DNA from 2 places in the Bacillus sp. MBGLi79 genome. Region 2 is predicted to be linked to the other one. Evidence: riboswitches for the same ligand, from Rfam matches in the RefSeq annotation. Region 2 holds a riboswitch; the other holds the start of a gene.

Region 1 (7,921 bases), 780 kb from region 2:
ATGGATGGCATATCAAGAGGAGGTGCGCGATGAAACAGCCGTTACATCTCATTAATCCAACCGTAAAAGCGGCGGCGGTTTTTTGTTGTGTCGTCATGCTGTCGTTTATTTACAACCCTTACACTCCGGCGTGTTTTTATATCATCATCGTTGCGGGTGTTCTATTGGCGGCCGGAATCCCATTGAAAAAATGGTTGTTGTTTACGATTCCGTTTTTGATTTTAGCATTCGGATGCGTATGGACAGCCGCCGTTTTCGGCAAGGTGCCGACAACACCGGATAATTTTTTGTTTCAAGCAGGCCCTATCTCCATTAACAGCGATAATATGTCTGTCGGCATCTCATTGGGCTTTCGTATTTTGTGCTTTTCCGCCTTATCGATGATGTTTGTTTTTACGACCGATCCGATTTTATTTATGCAGAGCCTTGTCCAGCAGTGCAAGCTCTCACCAAAGCTCGCGTACGGTGTCATTGCAGGCTTTCGCTTTCTTCCGCTGTTAAAGGATGAGGTCCAGCTGATCCAGCAGGCTCATAAAATCAGAGGAGGTGCGGCGGAGAGCGGCTTCATAAATAAAATCAGCGGGTTAAAACGATATACCATACCGCTATTGGCAAGCGCTATCAGAAAAGCAGAACGGACAGCGCTTGCGATGGAATCGAAAGGTTTTACAGGAAGCAGAAACCGGACATATTACAGGATGCTGTCCGTGAACCGGCGCGACTGGGTGTTCTTTTGCCTCGTTCTCTTATTATTCGCGGGATCTTTTCTCGTATCTTTATGTTTCGCATCATAAAAAAATCCGCTATCTGAGATAGCGGATTTTTTTATTGATGATAGTTTAATGCTTGGGCAAGATTGGTTTTAATGGTGATATTCGAAAAATCAATTCCCAGCTGTACAGCGGTTTGCGCAATCTCAGGCCTGATTCCTGACAGGGTTGACCGGACACCGATCAGATTAAGCGCCTCAATCAATTTAAAAATCTGGTGCGCAACCATCGTATCCACTACCACAACACCTGACAGATCGATTAACAGATGCTCCACGCGTCTTTTTGCACAAGCCTGAAGCGTGTTTTCCAGAATAAACTTAGCCCGTTCGGTATCGATGTCACCGACAAGCGGCAGCAGAGCTGTTGATTTGCTCAGGGTAATGATAGGTGAGCTTAATTCCAATATCATTTCTCTCTGGGCGTTTAATTGCTGCTTAGCATTCATTTCAGCGTGATCAACGAATGTATAAATGGTGAAATCAAATACTTTTACAATCAAATCAGCCCATTTTTGCTTCTCTCCCGGTTCAAATGCTGACTCATTTTCTTCTGCGAACTTCTCAAAATACTTCGTATATAATCTCCGGTTTCTCATAAACTCCCGAATGACATACTGAACCGGTGTGTCGAGATGCTTTTGATCGTTCGTCAGCTCAATGACCCATTCTTGAAATTCTTCGAGAAATTGTTTTTCCGGTAAAACATACATGTAATTCAGATGCCGGTAAAATTCTCTGTCCTGCTCTTTCAATTCTTCCGTTACTGTTGCATTATGTAGGGCGTAAAGCGAATTCGGATCACTTTCCTCCATCGTTTCTATCCATTCCTCGGCCATTTGCTCCACATGTTCTGAAAAAAACGCATATAATTTTTCATTCAGTTTCATCACACTGCTCCTTTCCCCAACATTATTATAACTTGACTGCCAGCTAAATCCCAGTCATACACGCTGAAGCCATCCAATATTTTGAAAATTACTAATTCTTTGGTGTGTATCCTATTTTTTCAAAATGCTTCAAATGGCTCTGTCCGATCGGTTGCTTTTTTCATATAATATGAGGCAACACCCTTGAATCCACTTGAAAGCATAAAAAAGGAGGGCTTTTTTATGAATGGTGAAATCCGCTTGATCCCGTATGTGACGAATGAGCAGATCATGGATGTAAACGAGCTTCCTGAGGGCATTAAAGTGATTAAGGCGCCAGAAATGTGGGCGAAAGGGGTAAAAGGCAAGAATGTAAAAATTGCTGTATTGGACACGGGATGCGACACGAGCCATCCAGATTTAAAAAGCCAAATCATTGGCGGAAAGAACTTCACGGATGATGACGGCGGCAAGGAAGATGCGATTTCCGACTACAACGGACACGGCACACACGTCGCCGGAACGATTGCAGCTAATGATTCAAACGGAGGCATTGCCGGAGTCGCGCCTGAGGCAAGCCTATTGATTGTGAAGGTTCTTGGCGGCGAGAACGGCAGCGGACAATACGAATGGATCATCAACGGCATTAACTACGCGGTGGAACAGAAAGTCGATATCATCTCAATGTCCCTTGGCGGACCAAGTGATGTGCCGGAGCTGGAAGAAGCCGTGAAAAACGCGGTCAAAAACGGAGTGCTTGTCGTGTGTGCAGCGGGAAATGAGGGTGACGGCGACGAACGCACAGAAGAGCTTTCCTACCCTGCGGCTTATAATGAAGTGATTGCAGTTGGATCTGTTTCTGTAGCGCGAGAATTATCAGAATTTTCTAACGCCAATAAAGAGATTGACCTTGTGGCACCAGGAGAAAACATCTTATCCACCCTTCCCAACAAGAAGTACGGTAAGCTTACCGGCACTTCAATGGCTGCCCCTCATGTCAGCGGTGCGCTTGCTTTAATCAAAAGCTATGAAGAAGAATCATTTCAAAGAAAGCTTTCAGAATCTGAAGTTTTCGCACAGCTAATCCGCAGGACACTTCCTCTTGATATTGCAAAAACGCTGGCAGGCAATGGATTCCTGTATTTAACAGCTCCTGATGAGCTCGCAGAAAAAGCAGAGCAATCACATTTGTTGACCCTATAAAATTATTTTTCTTATATAATAAGCCCCAAATCATGTAAATAAAATTTCAAATTCTATGTTGACAATGAATTTGAATTACTGTTAAGATTACCAACAAATGATTCAACTTTTCGAAAAATTAATAACATTTTCTCTTATCGAGAGTTGGGCGAGGGATTGGCCTTTTGACCCCAACAGCAACCGACCGTAATACCATTGTGAAATGGGGCGCACTGCTTTTCGCGCCGAGACTGATGTCTCATAAGGCACGGTGCTAATTCCATCAGATTGAATCTGAGAGATGAGAGAGGCAGTGTTTTACGTAGAAAAGCCTCTTTCTCTCATGGGAAAGAGGCTTTTTGTTGTGAGAAAACCTCTTAGCAGCCTGTATCCGCGGGTTAACGAGAGTGTTTTACATATAAAGGAGGAGAAACAATGACAACCATCAAAACATCGAATTTAGGATTTCCCAGAATCGGACTAAACCGAGAATGGAAAAAAGCACTTGAAGCGTATTGGAAAGGCAGTACTGATAAAGATACTTTTTTGAAGCAAATTGACGAACTATTTTTATCCGCAGTAAAAACACAAATTGACCAGCAGATTGATGTTGTGCCTGTTTCTGATTTCACACAGTATGATCATGTACTCGACACAGCCGTCAGCTTCAACTGGATTCCGAAACGGTTCAGACATTTGACTGACGCTACCGATACATACTTCGCTATCGCCCGCGGAATCAAAGACGCTGTATCCAGTGAAATGACAAAATGGTTTAATACAAATTACCATTACATCGTTCCGGAATATGACGAGAGCATTGAGTTCCGTCTGACAAGAAATAAACAGCTCGAAGATTATCGCCGCATCAAAGAGGCATACGGTGTTGAAACAAAGCCTGTGATTGTCGGCCCTTATACATTTGTTACGCTTGCTAAAGGCTATGAACCGTCTGAAGCAAAAGCGATCCAAAAACGCCTTGTGCCATTATATGTACAGCTTTTGAAGGAGCTTGAAGAAGAAGGCGTAAAATGGGTTCAAATTGATGAGCCGGCGCTCGTTACCGCTTCTAGCGAAGATGTCCGCGGCGCAAAAGAATTATTTGAAAGCATTACAAGTGAGCTTTCATCCTTGAATGTGCTTTTGCAGACGTATTTTGATTCTGTTGATGCTTATGAAGAGCTGATCTCTTACCCGGTTCAGGGAATCGGCCTTGATTTCGTTCACGATAAAGGCAGAAACCTGGAACAGCTTAAAACACATGGCTTTCCGACAGACAAAGTGCTGGCAGCCGGCGTTATCGACGGACGCAATATTTGGAAAGCAGATCTTGAAGAGCGTCTCGATGCCGTTCTTGATATTCTCAGCGTTGCAAAAGTTGATGAACTGTGGATTCAGCCTTCAAGCAGCCTGCTGCATGTTCCAGTAGCGAAACACCCCGATGAGCACTTGGAAACAGATCTATTGAACGGATTATCCTACGCAAAAGAAAAGCTGGCCGAGCTGACAGCTTTGAAAGAGGGATTAGTATCAGGAAAAGCGGCGATCAGCGAAGAGATTCAGCAGGCTAAGGCTGATATCCAGGCGCTTAAACAGTTTGCAACAGGCGCCAATTCTGAACAAAAGAAAGAGCTTGAGCAATTAACTGATAAAGACTTCAAGCGTCCTATTCCGTTTGAAGAACGTTTAGCCCTGCAAAATGAATCTCTCGGCCTTCCGCTTTTGCCGACGACAACGATCGGCAGCTTCCCGCAGTCTGCTGAAGTGCGGAGCGCGCGCCAAAAATGGCGGAAAGCTGAGTGGTCCGATGAACAGTATCAAAACTTTATCAATGCGGAAACAAAAAGATGGATTGATATTCAAGAAGAATTAGAGCTTGATGTCCTTGTTCACGGCGAATTTGAACGGACAGACATGGTCGAATACTTCGGTGAAAAGCTGGCCGGTTTCGCCTTCACTAAATACGCTTGGGTTCAATCATACGGATCACGCTGTGTACGCCCGCCAGTCATTTACGGAGATGTTGAATTTATTGAACCGATGACAGTGAAAGACACAGTCTATGCACAGTCATTGACTTCCAAGCATGTGAAAGGGATGCTGACGGGACCTGTTACAATCTTAAACTGGTCTTTCCCTCGAAACGACATTTCGAGAAAAGAAATCGCCTTCCAAATCGGGCTTGCCCTTCGTAAAGAAGTTAAAGCGCTGGAAGACGCAGGCATTCAAATCATTCAGGTCGATGAACCAGCGCTGCGTGAAGGCCTTCCATTGAAAACCCGCGATTGGGATGAGTATTTGACTTGGGCGGCAGAAGCATTCAGATTAACCACTTCTTCCGTGAAAAACGAGACGCAGATTCATACACATATGTGCTACAGCAACTTCGAAGATATCGTTGATACGATCAATGATCTTGATGCTGATGTGATTACAATCGAACATAGCAGAAGCCACGGAGGATTTTTAGATTACTTAAAAGATCACCCATATTTGAAAGGGCTTGGCCTTGGTGTATATGACATTCACAGCCCTCGTGTGCCGTCAACTGAAGAAATGTACAACATTATTGTTGAGGCGCTTGCCGTCTGTCCGACTGACCGCTTCTGGGTAAATCCGGACTGCGGATTGAAAACAAGACAGCAGGAAGAAACGGTTGCCGCATTGAAAAACATGGTTGAAGCCGCAAAACAGGCGAGAGCACAGCAGACACAGCTAGTATAATTTTTCAAAAACCATCTGCATTTAGCAGGTGGTTTTTTCTATAATACAGCCACAATCGGTTTCTCATTTTAGCAAATCCCCCAAATACTTTGTTTATTTTGCACTTTTTTAAGAATGTTCTTTGCATTCTTTTCGGCTATACTAATAACACTCTATTGACAGGAGGGATTGGGATGAATCATGAAACGTTCTTAAAACGGGCTGTCACTCTCGCATGTGAAGGGGTGAATGCAGGTATCGGCGGGCCTTTTGGAGCTGTTATCGTGAAAGACGGAGCCATTATTGCAGAGGGCCAGAACAACGTCACAACAAACAATGATCCGACTGCCCACGCGGAAGTTACAGCTATTCGGAACGCCTGTAAGGTGTTAGGGGCATACCAGCTTGATGACTGCATTTTGTATACGAGCTGTGAACCATGCCCAATGTGCTTGGGCGCCATCTACTGGGCCCGGCCGAAAGCCGTTTTCTATGCAGCGGAGCATACAGACGCCGCCGAAGCTGGGTTTGATGATTCATTCATTTATGAAGAATTTGATAAACCCGCTGAAGAAAGAACAATTCCCTTTTATCAAGTGACTCTGACAGAGCATTTAGCCCCGTTTCAAGCATGGCGAGATCTTGCCAACAAGAAAGAATATTAAAAGGATCAGGCATGCACGGCCTGATTCTTGTTATTTCGCCAAGTAGCCGCTATGCCCCAAAACAGCAGTCAAATTCGCGCAATTCAGCACGGCAGACATCGCACCAGCCGCCCGCTTCACCTGTAACTTTTCAGGCTTCAAACGCTGTGATCGCTTCTCTGACATTTTATCAATCATCTGTGCCCCACCCCTATCCCGTTCCGCGTCAATTCATCATGCATAAGTCTGAATCCATTTATAAGACATGTTTCAGACCTCGAGAAAAATCACGCCCACTCTGTTTGCTTCCACACAAAAAACATCCTGAGAGTCTCAGGATGCCGGTTATTATTTTAATTCTAGTTTCACATCAACATTTCCTCTGGTTGCCTTGGAGTAAGGGCAGAATTCATGAGCGGCGTTGACAAGCTCTTGTGCCTTTTCCCGGTCTAAATCTTTCGTGTTCACAACAAGTGTGACACCGATTTTAAAGCCGCCGTCGCTCTCATCCTTCATGAGGCTGACCTGCCCTTCAATCTCCGAATCAATTTCGATATTTTGCTCTTTGGCCACATGTTCGAGCGCGCCGCCAAAGCATGCAGCATACCCTGCCGCAAAGAGCTGTTCCGGATTGGTGCCGGTTTGTCCTTCTTTTTTCGCGTTTGGCATCACAATATCAAAATCAAGAACACCGTCATCTGATGTAATATGTCCTGCCCGTCCGCCTCGCGCGGTTACTTTTGCTGTAAATAATGCCATTTGTATTCAGCCTCCTTATTTATATCTAGTTGTTATATTTCCCTTTCTGATCTTTTTAAACATGCTATGTTTGCCGAGAATAGGAAAAGTGAAGTTTTTCAGATACAATAGAATCGAATGACAAAAAGAGTTGGTGAACAAAATGGAAAATAAATTTGATCATATGAAATTGGAGAATCAGCTTTGTTTTTTGCTATATGCGAGTTCGCGGGAAATGACAAAGCAATACAAGCCGCTGCTTGATAAGCTGAATGTAACATACCCTCAATATTTGGCTTTGCTTTTGTTATGGGAACATGAAACGCTTACTGTCAAAAAAATGGGCGAGCTGCTGTATTTAGATTCAGGGACACTTACTCCAATGCTTAAACGAATGGAACAACAGGGTTTGATTACGAGAAAAAGATCTGAAGAGGATGAGCGATCCGTGTTGGTCAGCCTGACAGAGGACGGGGCGTTATTAAAAGAAAAAGCGGTTGACATTCCAGAGACGATTCTAGGGCTCTCAAAGCTATCTGGAGAGGATCTCAAACAGTTAAAGTCCGCTCTATATACATTGTTGGAAACACTTCATTAAAAAAATTGAGGATGCCCTGTGCGGGGCATCCTCTTTTTATTTATTCAACAACTTCAAGCGTCACTTCAATATTTCCGGAGGTTGCTTTTGAATACGGGCAGACGCCGTGCGCTTTTTTCACAAGCGCCTCCAATTCTGATGCACTGACTCCTTCTCCTTTTACCTGCAGCGTCACACCCAGCTTATAGCCCTGGTCCGCTTCATCCTTTAACAGGCTGACATTCGCTGTAACCTCTGTCTCTACTTTTACCCGTTCTGTTCTTGCGACAAGCTGCAATGCACTGTCAAAGCAAGCTGCATAACCCGCTGCAAAGAGCTGCTCTGGATTTGTCGCTTTTTCTAATTTCTTTGCTCTTGGTGTTCCCGGCATTGCGACATCAAGCTCAAGAACGCGGTCTGATGAAATGACCTTTCCTTC
Region 2 (7,921 bases):
TTTTTTATTGTTTGAAAACGTTGAGTTTAAGAAATTATGGTTTGGCGCCGGAACATACATAAACGGATGTTCATTATCGGTTACAAGAGGCGTAAATGTCGGTAAAGCCGGGAAACCAGCTTGTCTCATTTGTTCTGAATATAATTCTATTTTTCCGCTTGGCGTTGGAAGTTTGCCAGGAAACAGCGGTTTATTGCGTTTCGCTTTCATAAATGAGTGCTTAGTAAGTGAATCGTAATTAATCTCTGCCAAATGCGGATTATCTGGATGGTCAAGCGCTTGGCGGATTAATTCTTCATCTGAATCCTTGAGCTCCTGGTCTGTGAATCCCATTGCTTCAGCCAGTAATCGGAACACCTCAGTATTAGACTTGCTTTCTCCATAGTTCTCAATCACCGGCTGCTGAAGCTGAATGTAATGGTGCCAGTAGGAGGTATAAAAATCAGTGTTCTCAAAAGCGGATGTTGCAGGCAGTACAATGTCCGCATATGCAGCCGTTTCCGTTAAAAACAAATCATGAACCACAGTAAACAAGTCTTCCCGCAGCAAGCCCTGTCTGACTTTGTTTGCTTCCGGCGCGACGACGGCAGGGTTTGTTCCATAAATAAAAAGAGAGCGGATAGGCGGATCTGTTTCCAAAAGCACCTTGCCAAGCTGATTCATATTAAACGACCTCGGTGTGCGCCCTTTTAATAAGTCGGGCCGCTGCAAGGCATTTGTGTTATATTCTAAAATTCCGCTGTTATGCTTAATTGCGCCGCCCCCTTTATGCAGCCATTGGCCGGTGATCGCCGGAAGACAGGCAATCGTCCTTACAATCATCCCGCCGTTATCGTGATGCTGGATTCCATTTCCGATTCTGATAAAAGAAGGGGAGATTTTCCCATACATTCTTGCCAGCTGATAAATATCTTCAGTGCTGATCCCGGTGATCATTGATACCTTTTCCGGATTATACTGTTTCACGTGTTCACGGAGCTTGTCGTAGCCGACCGTGTATTCAGACAGGAATGCTTCATCGTGAAGGTTTTCTTTAAATAAAATGTGCATGATGCCAAGGGCAAGTGCGCTGTCAGTTCCCGGCTTTATTGGAATAAACCAATCTGCAAGACGCCCTGTCTGATTTTTATGTACATCGATCACGACAATTTTGGCACCTTTTTTTCGCGCTTTTTGGGCGATCGTAATTTGGTGCATGTTTGTGCTGACAGCGTTAATTCCCCAAAAAATAAATAGTTTTGTATGAATGGTTTCCTCAGGATCGATTCCCGCGCTTATGCCCATTGTATATTTATAGCCTTCAGATCCCGCTTTGCTGCAAATCGTCCGTTCAAGCTGGCTTGATCCCATGCGGTAAAAAAAGCGGCGGTCCATTCCTTCAGCTGTCAATTTCCCCATATTTCCGTAAAAGCTGTAAGGAAGTATGCTTTCAGCTCCCTCTTCATCAATCAGCTGCTTCCAGCGGGAGGTGATCGTATCAATCGCCTCTTCCCAGGAAATCGGTTCAAATATCGCTTGGCCTTTCGCGCCTGTCCGTTTAAGCGGTGTAGTCAGCCGCTTTTCATCATAGATGCGCTCCGTCATGTTTCGAACTTTGTTGCATATGTTTCCAGCTGTGACAGGATGATCGGGATCTCCCTGCACTTTCACAATTTTTCCGTCTTTTTTATGTACTAATAATCCGCACTGATCCGGGCAGTCCAGCGAGCAAACGGATTTAAAAATGCCGTTTTGTTGTGTGGCAAAAGATTTCATGGCCCAGTTCCTCTCTAGTTAGATATTTTGTAAGAATTATAACATTTCGGATGATAACGTCAATTCTGAAAAAAGAGATTGACATCAATCTGAGACTTCTTTATGATAAACGTATTCTTTATTTTGAAAATTACATACTCAACATTTTCTATCCAGAGAGGTGGAGGGACTGGCCCTATGAAACCTCGGCAACATTATTGTGCCAATTCCAGCAAGCGTCAGCTTGAAAGATAGGAAAGCAAGGTTTATACCGGTGTCTGCCTGTAACAGAGCGCGCCTATATATGAATCTCTTTCCATCTTCGGAAAGAGATTTTTTTATGAAAAAATACGATGAAAAGGATGTTTTGCACCATGACGGTTTTGGTTACAGCGCCGTACAACGAAGAAGGGCGAAAAGAGCTTGAAAACTTGTTTAGCTCAGTTATTTATCAATCTTGGAAAGAACAAGGCCGGGCATATCGGGAGGATGAACTCATTCAGCTGCTAAAGGCAACAAATGCGACAGGTTTGATTACTGAGCTTGATCAGGTAACAGACAGCGTATTTGCTTCTGTTCCCGAACTTTCATTTGTCGGTGTTTGCAGGGGAATGCCCTCCAATGTGGATGTGGCAGCTGCTTCAAAAAGGGGTATACCTGTTTTTTATACACCAGGGCGGAATGCACAAGCCGTTGCCGAAATGTTTATTGGAAATGTGATTTCCTTTCTCCGTCATACCAGCGCCTCGAATCAATGGCTGAAGGATGGAAAGTGGAAAAGTGATTACCTGCAGGCTTATGTCAAATTTAAAGGAAATGAGCTAACAGGAAAAACGGTTGGCATGATTGGGTTCGGCGCGGTTGGCCAAAGGATTGCAAAACTGCTGACTGCGTTTGACTGTAAGATAAAGTATTACGATCCATACATTCTAGACGATCATCCGCTGTATGAAAAAGCAGCTCTTAAAACGGTGTTTTCAGACAGTGATATCGTTTCTGTCCATCTGCCTCGTACTGAGGAAACACTTGGACTGATAGATCGGCAATATTTTGATTTGATGAAAGAGAGTGCGATTTTCGTCAATACTTCAAGAGCAGTTGTCGTAAACCGTGAAGATCTTTTATCTGTATTAAAAGAACATAAAATCAGAGGTGCGGTACTAGACGTTTTTTATCATGAACCTCCAGAGGAATCAGATTATGAATTGATCTCATTGCCTAATGTTCTGGCAACACCGCATCTCGCTGGAGCAACCTTTGAAGTAGAGGATCATCACGTGTCGATCATGAATGATGCCCTCAAAAAGTGGAAGGTTGAAAAAATTCCCAATATTCCGACATTGTATAACAAAGACAAACTGGGAACAGAGGTAAAGAAAAGAGGTTAACAGAATGAAAAAACAAAAAGGCTATCTCGTTTTCGATATCGGCACAGGCAATGCGAGGGTAGCGGTCGTGAGTGTCTCAGGCATTGTTCAAACGGTTGAACGGGAGGACATCGAGTATTCCACTGAGACGCTTTACCCGGACAGCCGTTATTTTTCCCCTCAGATACTGTGGAAGCAAGTAATGAGGTTGGCAAAACGTGCGCTATCCCGTTCGCGTGATATTGACATCATTGGGTTGACATCGACGAGTCAAAGACAGGGGATTGTTCTGATCGATCAAAACGGTGACTCTTTTCTCGGGCTGCCGAACATAGATAACCGTGGCCGAGAGTGGGAGGAGAGCATTCCCGATCGGGAAGAGATATACAGCCGTACAGGCCGTCTGCCAACTGCGCTTTTTTCTGCACTCAAGCTTTATGGTTTGAAGCAGCGCCAGCCTTCTTTATGGGAAAAGACTGCAAGCTTTACAAGCATCAGTGATTGGGTGACATACCAACTGAGCGGAATCCTAACATATGAACCATCGCAGGCAACAGAAACGCTGCTGTTTGATGTGAAGCATAACACTTGGTCAGAAGAGATGTGCGACATATTCGGCTTTTCTCCATCTCTCCTTCCGCCTCTTGTAAGAGCGGGAACAGCAATTGGAACAATAGCAAATGAATATGCAGCCGAATTAGGTCTATCAATAAATGCTAAGGTGATAACCGGGGGCGGGGATACACAGCTAGCTGTGAAAAGCACCGGAGCTGGACTTGAGGACATTGTCATCGTATCAGGGACAACAACGCCAATAACCAAAATTACTGCGGATCATGGCGACACAAAACATAAAGCCTGGCTGAACTGCCATACAGATCAAGGGCATTGGCTAGTGGAAACGAATCCGGGAATTACCGGTCTGAATTATCAAAAATTAAAACAGATTTTCTATCCGAATGAATCGTACGACGTAATGGAGGAGGAAATTTCTGCACTAGCAAAAGAAAACAATGCGTGTATAGCGGCTCTCGGCTCTTATTTATCAGCTGAAAAGAATGCATTAACGAGAGGCGGTTTTCTTTTTGACACTCCGCTTTCAGCAGATTTAAAGAGGGCACATTTTGTACGTGCAGCGCTAGAAGAGATCGCATTTTCAATCAAATGGAACTTTGATATTTTAACAGAGGTTACTCCGTTTAAACGTGACTATGTTTGGGTGTGTGGAGGGGGATTCCAAAGCAAAGCGCTCACGCAATATATCGCTGACCTTCTTCAGAAAAAAATCTATGTCAAAGAGGGATATCATCAGGCATCTGTCGTTGGTGCAGCAGTCATTTGTAATGAAACCTTTCAATTAATGGAGGAGATGTCAGCAAATGTCCGGGTGATCGAACCGAAGAGCTGTCAGACAGAATTGGCTTTATATGAGGAATGGAAGCAAACTCAGCGCTTTTTTTCAGGGTCAGAAAGCAAAGTGTTGATATAAGGCGGCATATCCGGATGTTTTGAGGAATTGTCTAATTTTTAGCTTTAATAAGGTAATACGGTAATGGATATAAGCATCTAAGGAGGAAACAGATATGTTAGATAAAATTGGTATACCAAAGCGGCTTGCGTGGGGATTTTTAGGAGTTGTTTTGTTTATGATGGGAGACGGACTTGAACAAGGCTGGCTCAGCCCGTTTCTGACCGAAAACGGACTGACTGTTCAGCAATCTGCTTCCATTTTTAGCATTTACGGGATTGCGCTTGCCATAGCTTCCTGGTTTTCAGGTGTATGTCTCGAAGCATTTGGCGCAAAACGGACGATGTTTATGGGGCTGTTGTTTTATGTAATCGGTACAGCCGCCTTTATCGTGTTTGGGTTTGAACAGCTAAACCTCCCTGTGATGTATGTGACTTACTTCGTAAAAGGGTTAGGCTACCCGCTATTTGCTTATTCTTTCTTGACATGGGTCATTTACAGAACACCGCAAAACAGACTGAGCACTGCTGTCGGCTGGTTTTGGATTGCCTATTGCCTCGGCATGTTTGTATTCGGCGCTTGGTACTCAAGCTACGCGATCAAAGCGTTCGGTTATTTGAATACGCTTTGGAGCTCTATTTTTTGGGTATGTCTCGGTGCATTCTTTGCATTGTTTATCAATAAAGACCGTTTTGAAAAGAAGAAAAGAAAACGATCAGAAACAGCCGAGGAGCTTTTAAAAGGGGTAACGATTCTATTTACAAATCCGCGCGTGCTTACAAGCGGAATCATCAGAATCATCAACAGCATTGGTACATATGGATTCCCAGTCTTTTTGCCGATGCACATGGCTCAGCACGGAATTTCGACCAATGTGTGGCTGCAAATTTGGGGAACCATTTTTCTGGGGAACATTGTGTTTAACCTTATCTTTGGAATTGTCGGCGATAAATTCGGCTGGAAAAATACTGTGATGTGGTTCGGCGGAGTCGGCTGCGGTATTTTCACCGTCTTATTATACTACGCACCTGTTTTCTCCGGCGGAAGTGTAGCGGTTGTCAGCGTGATCGGCTTTATTTGGGGCGGTTTGCTGGCAGGCTATGTGCCGATCGGTGCAATTGTGCCGACGGTGGCCGGAAAAGACAAAGGAGCAGCCATGTCTGTATTGAATTTGGCTGCAGGTTTATCAGCGTTTGTCGGTCCCGCGCTTGCTTGGTTGTTCATCGGCCTTGTCGGTGCGCAAGGCGTCGTCTGGATCTTTGCGGTTCTTTACCTTGCGAGTGCAGTCATGACGAAATGCATTCATATACCTGAAGAAAAAGCGGTAAAGGAGGAAACATCTCCTCAATATGCATCTTAATCAAAAAGCGCCCCTGCAACAGGGCGCTTTTTGTCTTTTGTATTGTCGAAGGATCTGGATCTGAAACTTTTCTAACGAAAATAGACAATATGTTGACAATTAATTAAGAAGTGTTATGATGTTATTGACAACATATTGTCTATTTAGGAGGGAATAACATGGATTATTCAAAAGAACTGAAAGATTTATTTTTAATGCAACAATCTTACGCTACTCTTTTTTCTGTTTTAAACAAAATCCAATCACGCGGGGATGATTATTATGAAAGCTTAACGTCAAGACAATTTATGACAATGGTTGCCATACTGCATTTACCGGAAGAGGAAACGACATTTAACAACATCGCAAAAAAATTAGGCACTTCAAAACAAAACATCAATAGGCTTGTCAGTAGTATTGAAAAAAGAGGTTATGTCATTACTGTTCCGAGTAAACGCGACAAGCGAGCGGTTAATGTGAAGATTACTGATTCAGGCAAGCGTGTCATGGAGGAATGCGGTGAAAAAGCGGTGTACTTTATGGCAGATCTATTTAAAGGGTTTTCTACGGAAGAGTTGGAAACATTGTGGGTTTTATTGAAGAAACTGTACAGTTTTGACGGAGAGGAACAGGATGGCTTTGAAGAAAACGCTGCTGATTTTGACATTGAACAAAATCGGGACGATTTGAAAACAAATTTATTGCAGGAATTCTCAAAACGGAGAATGTAAAAAGGAGACATGTATGAACAACGTGGTGGCAGTTGAAGATTTGAAAATGCAGTACGGAAACAAAACAGCGGTAGATGGGATTTCGTTTGAAGTGAGAGAGGGGGAAGTTCTTGGCTTGTTAGGCCCAAATGGTGCTGGGAAAAGTACCACCATTCATATGTTATCCGGGATATTGTCGGCTAGTTCCGGAAACGTTACAATATTGGGCCATGATGTAAAAAAAGGGTCAAAGGAAATGAAGAAAGGCATCGGGATTGTACCTCAAGATCTCGCGATTTATGAGGAAATCTCCGCTGAGAAAAATGTTCGTTTTTTTGCCAGTCTTTATTCTCTTAAAGGGGAAGAACTCAAAGCCCGAGTCAAAGAGGCTTTGGAGCTCGTACAGCTATATGACCGAAAAGATGACAAGCCAAAGACGTTTTCAGGCGGGATGAAAAGAAGATTAAACATTGCGTGCGCCATTGCCCATCAGCCGAAACTGATTATCATGGATGAGCCCACGGTAGGAATCGATCCACAATCCCGTCATCACATTTTGGAATCGATAAAAGAACTGAAAACAAAAGGTGCAAGCATCATTTACTCTACACACTATATGGAAGAAGTCGAGGCTATTGCAGATCGCATTATAATCATGAATGAAGGGAGAATCATTGCCAATGGAACAAAAGAAGAGCTGTACAGAGAAGCCAATAAAGAAATAACATATGCTTTTCAACTGGCGAATGTTCAGCGATTAAATAAAAACTCGATTAGAGAAATCAAAGGAGTGACAGGAGTTGATTTTTCTGACAATCAACTAAATGTGACCGTTCAGCAGAACCAAGATCACCTGAGTAAAATCATAGAAGAATTGAGTGCCCAAAGCTGCAGCCTTCTAAGCATGAACAAACAAGAGATATCGTTAGAAACAGTATTTTTAGAACTGACGGGAAGAAACTTAAGAGATTAGGAGACAAAAAATGAATTTGTTAAAATTGATAGCGTTTGATTTTATGAATATTGTAAGGAATCCGGTTCTTGTGATCGCCAATTCGGCCTTTCCTTTCGTTCTCATTCTGGTCATGGGCTTTGTAACGAAAAACAGCTTTGGGGCAGTTGGGGTCAGTTCGTATGATTATTATGGAGTGAATATGATGATTTTTGCTGCAGCTCTGATCGCTATGACGGCTTCAAATACGTTTATGGAGGAAAAGGTGAAGAAAGCGAACCTCCGTATTGTATATGCGCCCGTTTCGACAACCGGTATATATCTTTCTAAATTACTATCAACCTGGATATT

The links. A riboswitch is a leader RNA that binds a small molecule or an ion and turns the genes downstream of it on or off. The one in region 2 is predicted to bind S-adenosylmethionine.
Region 1: it holds a riboswitch for S-adenosylmethionine, as region 2 does, so the genes downstream of both, metE (5-methyltetrahydropteroyltriglutamate--homocysteine S-methyltransferase) here and C1T29_RS11705 (2-hydroxyacid dehydrogenase) in region 2, are expected to answer to the same signal.

The regions. Positions count from the first base shown of each region.
Region 1 is NZ_CP026521.1:1,588,630-1,596,550, reverse strand. It holds gene C1T29_RS08110 (ABC transporter ATP-binding protein) at 1-55, shown strand, start outside; gene thiX (HMP/thiamine ABC transporter permease ThiX) at 30-794, shown strand; gene rsbRB (RsbT co-antagonist RsbRB) at 826-1,659, opposite strand; gene isp (serine protease Isp) at 1,882-2,841, shown strand; SAM riboswitch class I at 2,973-3,128, shown strand; gene metE (5-methyltetrahydropteroyltriglutamate--homocysteine S-methyltransferase) at 3,256-5,544, shown strand; gene guaD (guanine deaminase) at 5,718-6,188, shown strand; gene C1T29_RS08080 (hypothetical protein) at 6,219-6,365, opposite strand; gene C1T29_RS08075 (organic hydroperoxide resistance protein OhrB) at 6,516-6,926, opposite strand; gene ohrR (organic hydroperoxide resistance transcriptional regulator OhrR) at 7,069-7,503, shown strand; gene C1T29_RS08065 (organic hydroperoxide resistance protein) at 7,544-7,921, opposite strand, start outside.
Region 2 is NZ_CP026521.1:2,370,774-2,378,694, reverse strand. It holds gene C1T29_RS11710 (molybdopterin oxidoreductase family protein) at 1-1,755, opposite strand, end outside; SAM riboswitch class I at 1,901-1,992, shown strand; gene C1T29_RS11705 (2-hydroxyacid dehydrogenase) at 2,088-3,122, shown strand; gene C1T29_RS11700 (FGGY-family carbohydrate kinase) at 3,127-4,590, shown strand; gene C1T29_RS11695 (MFS transporter) at 4,685-5,929, shown strand; gene C1T29_RS11690 (MarR family winged helix-turn-helix transcriptional regulator) at 6,088-6,639, shown strand; gene C1T29_RS11685 (ABC transporter ATP-binding protein) at 6,653-7,591, shown strand; gene C1T29_RS11680 (ABC transporter permease) at 7,602-7,921, shown strand, end outside.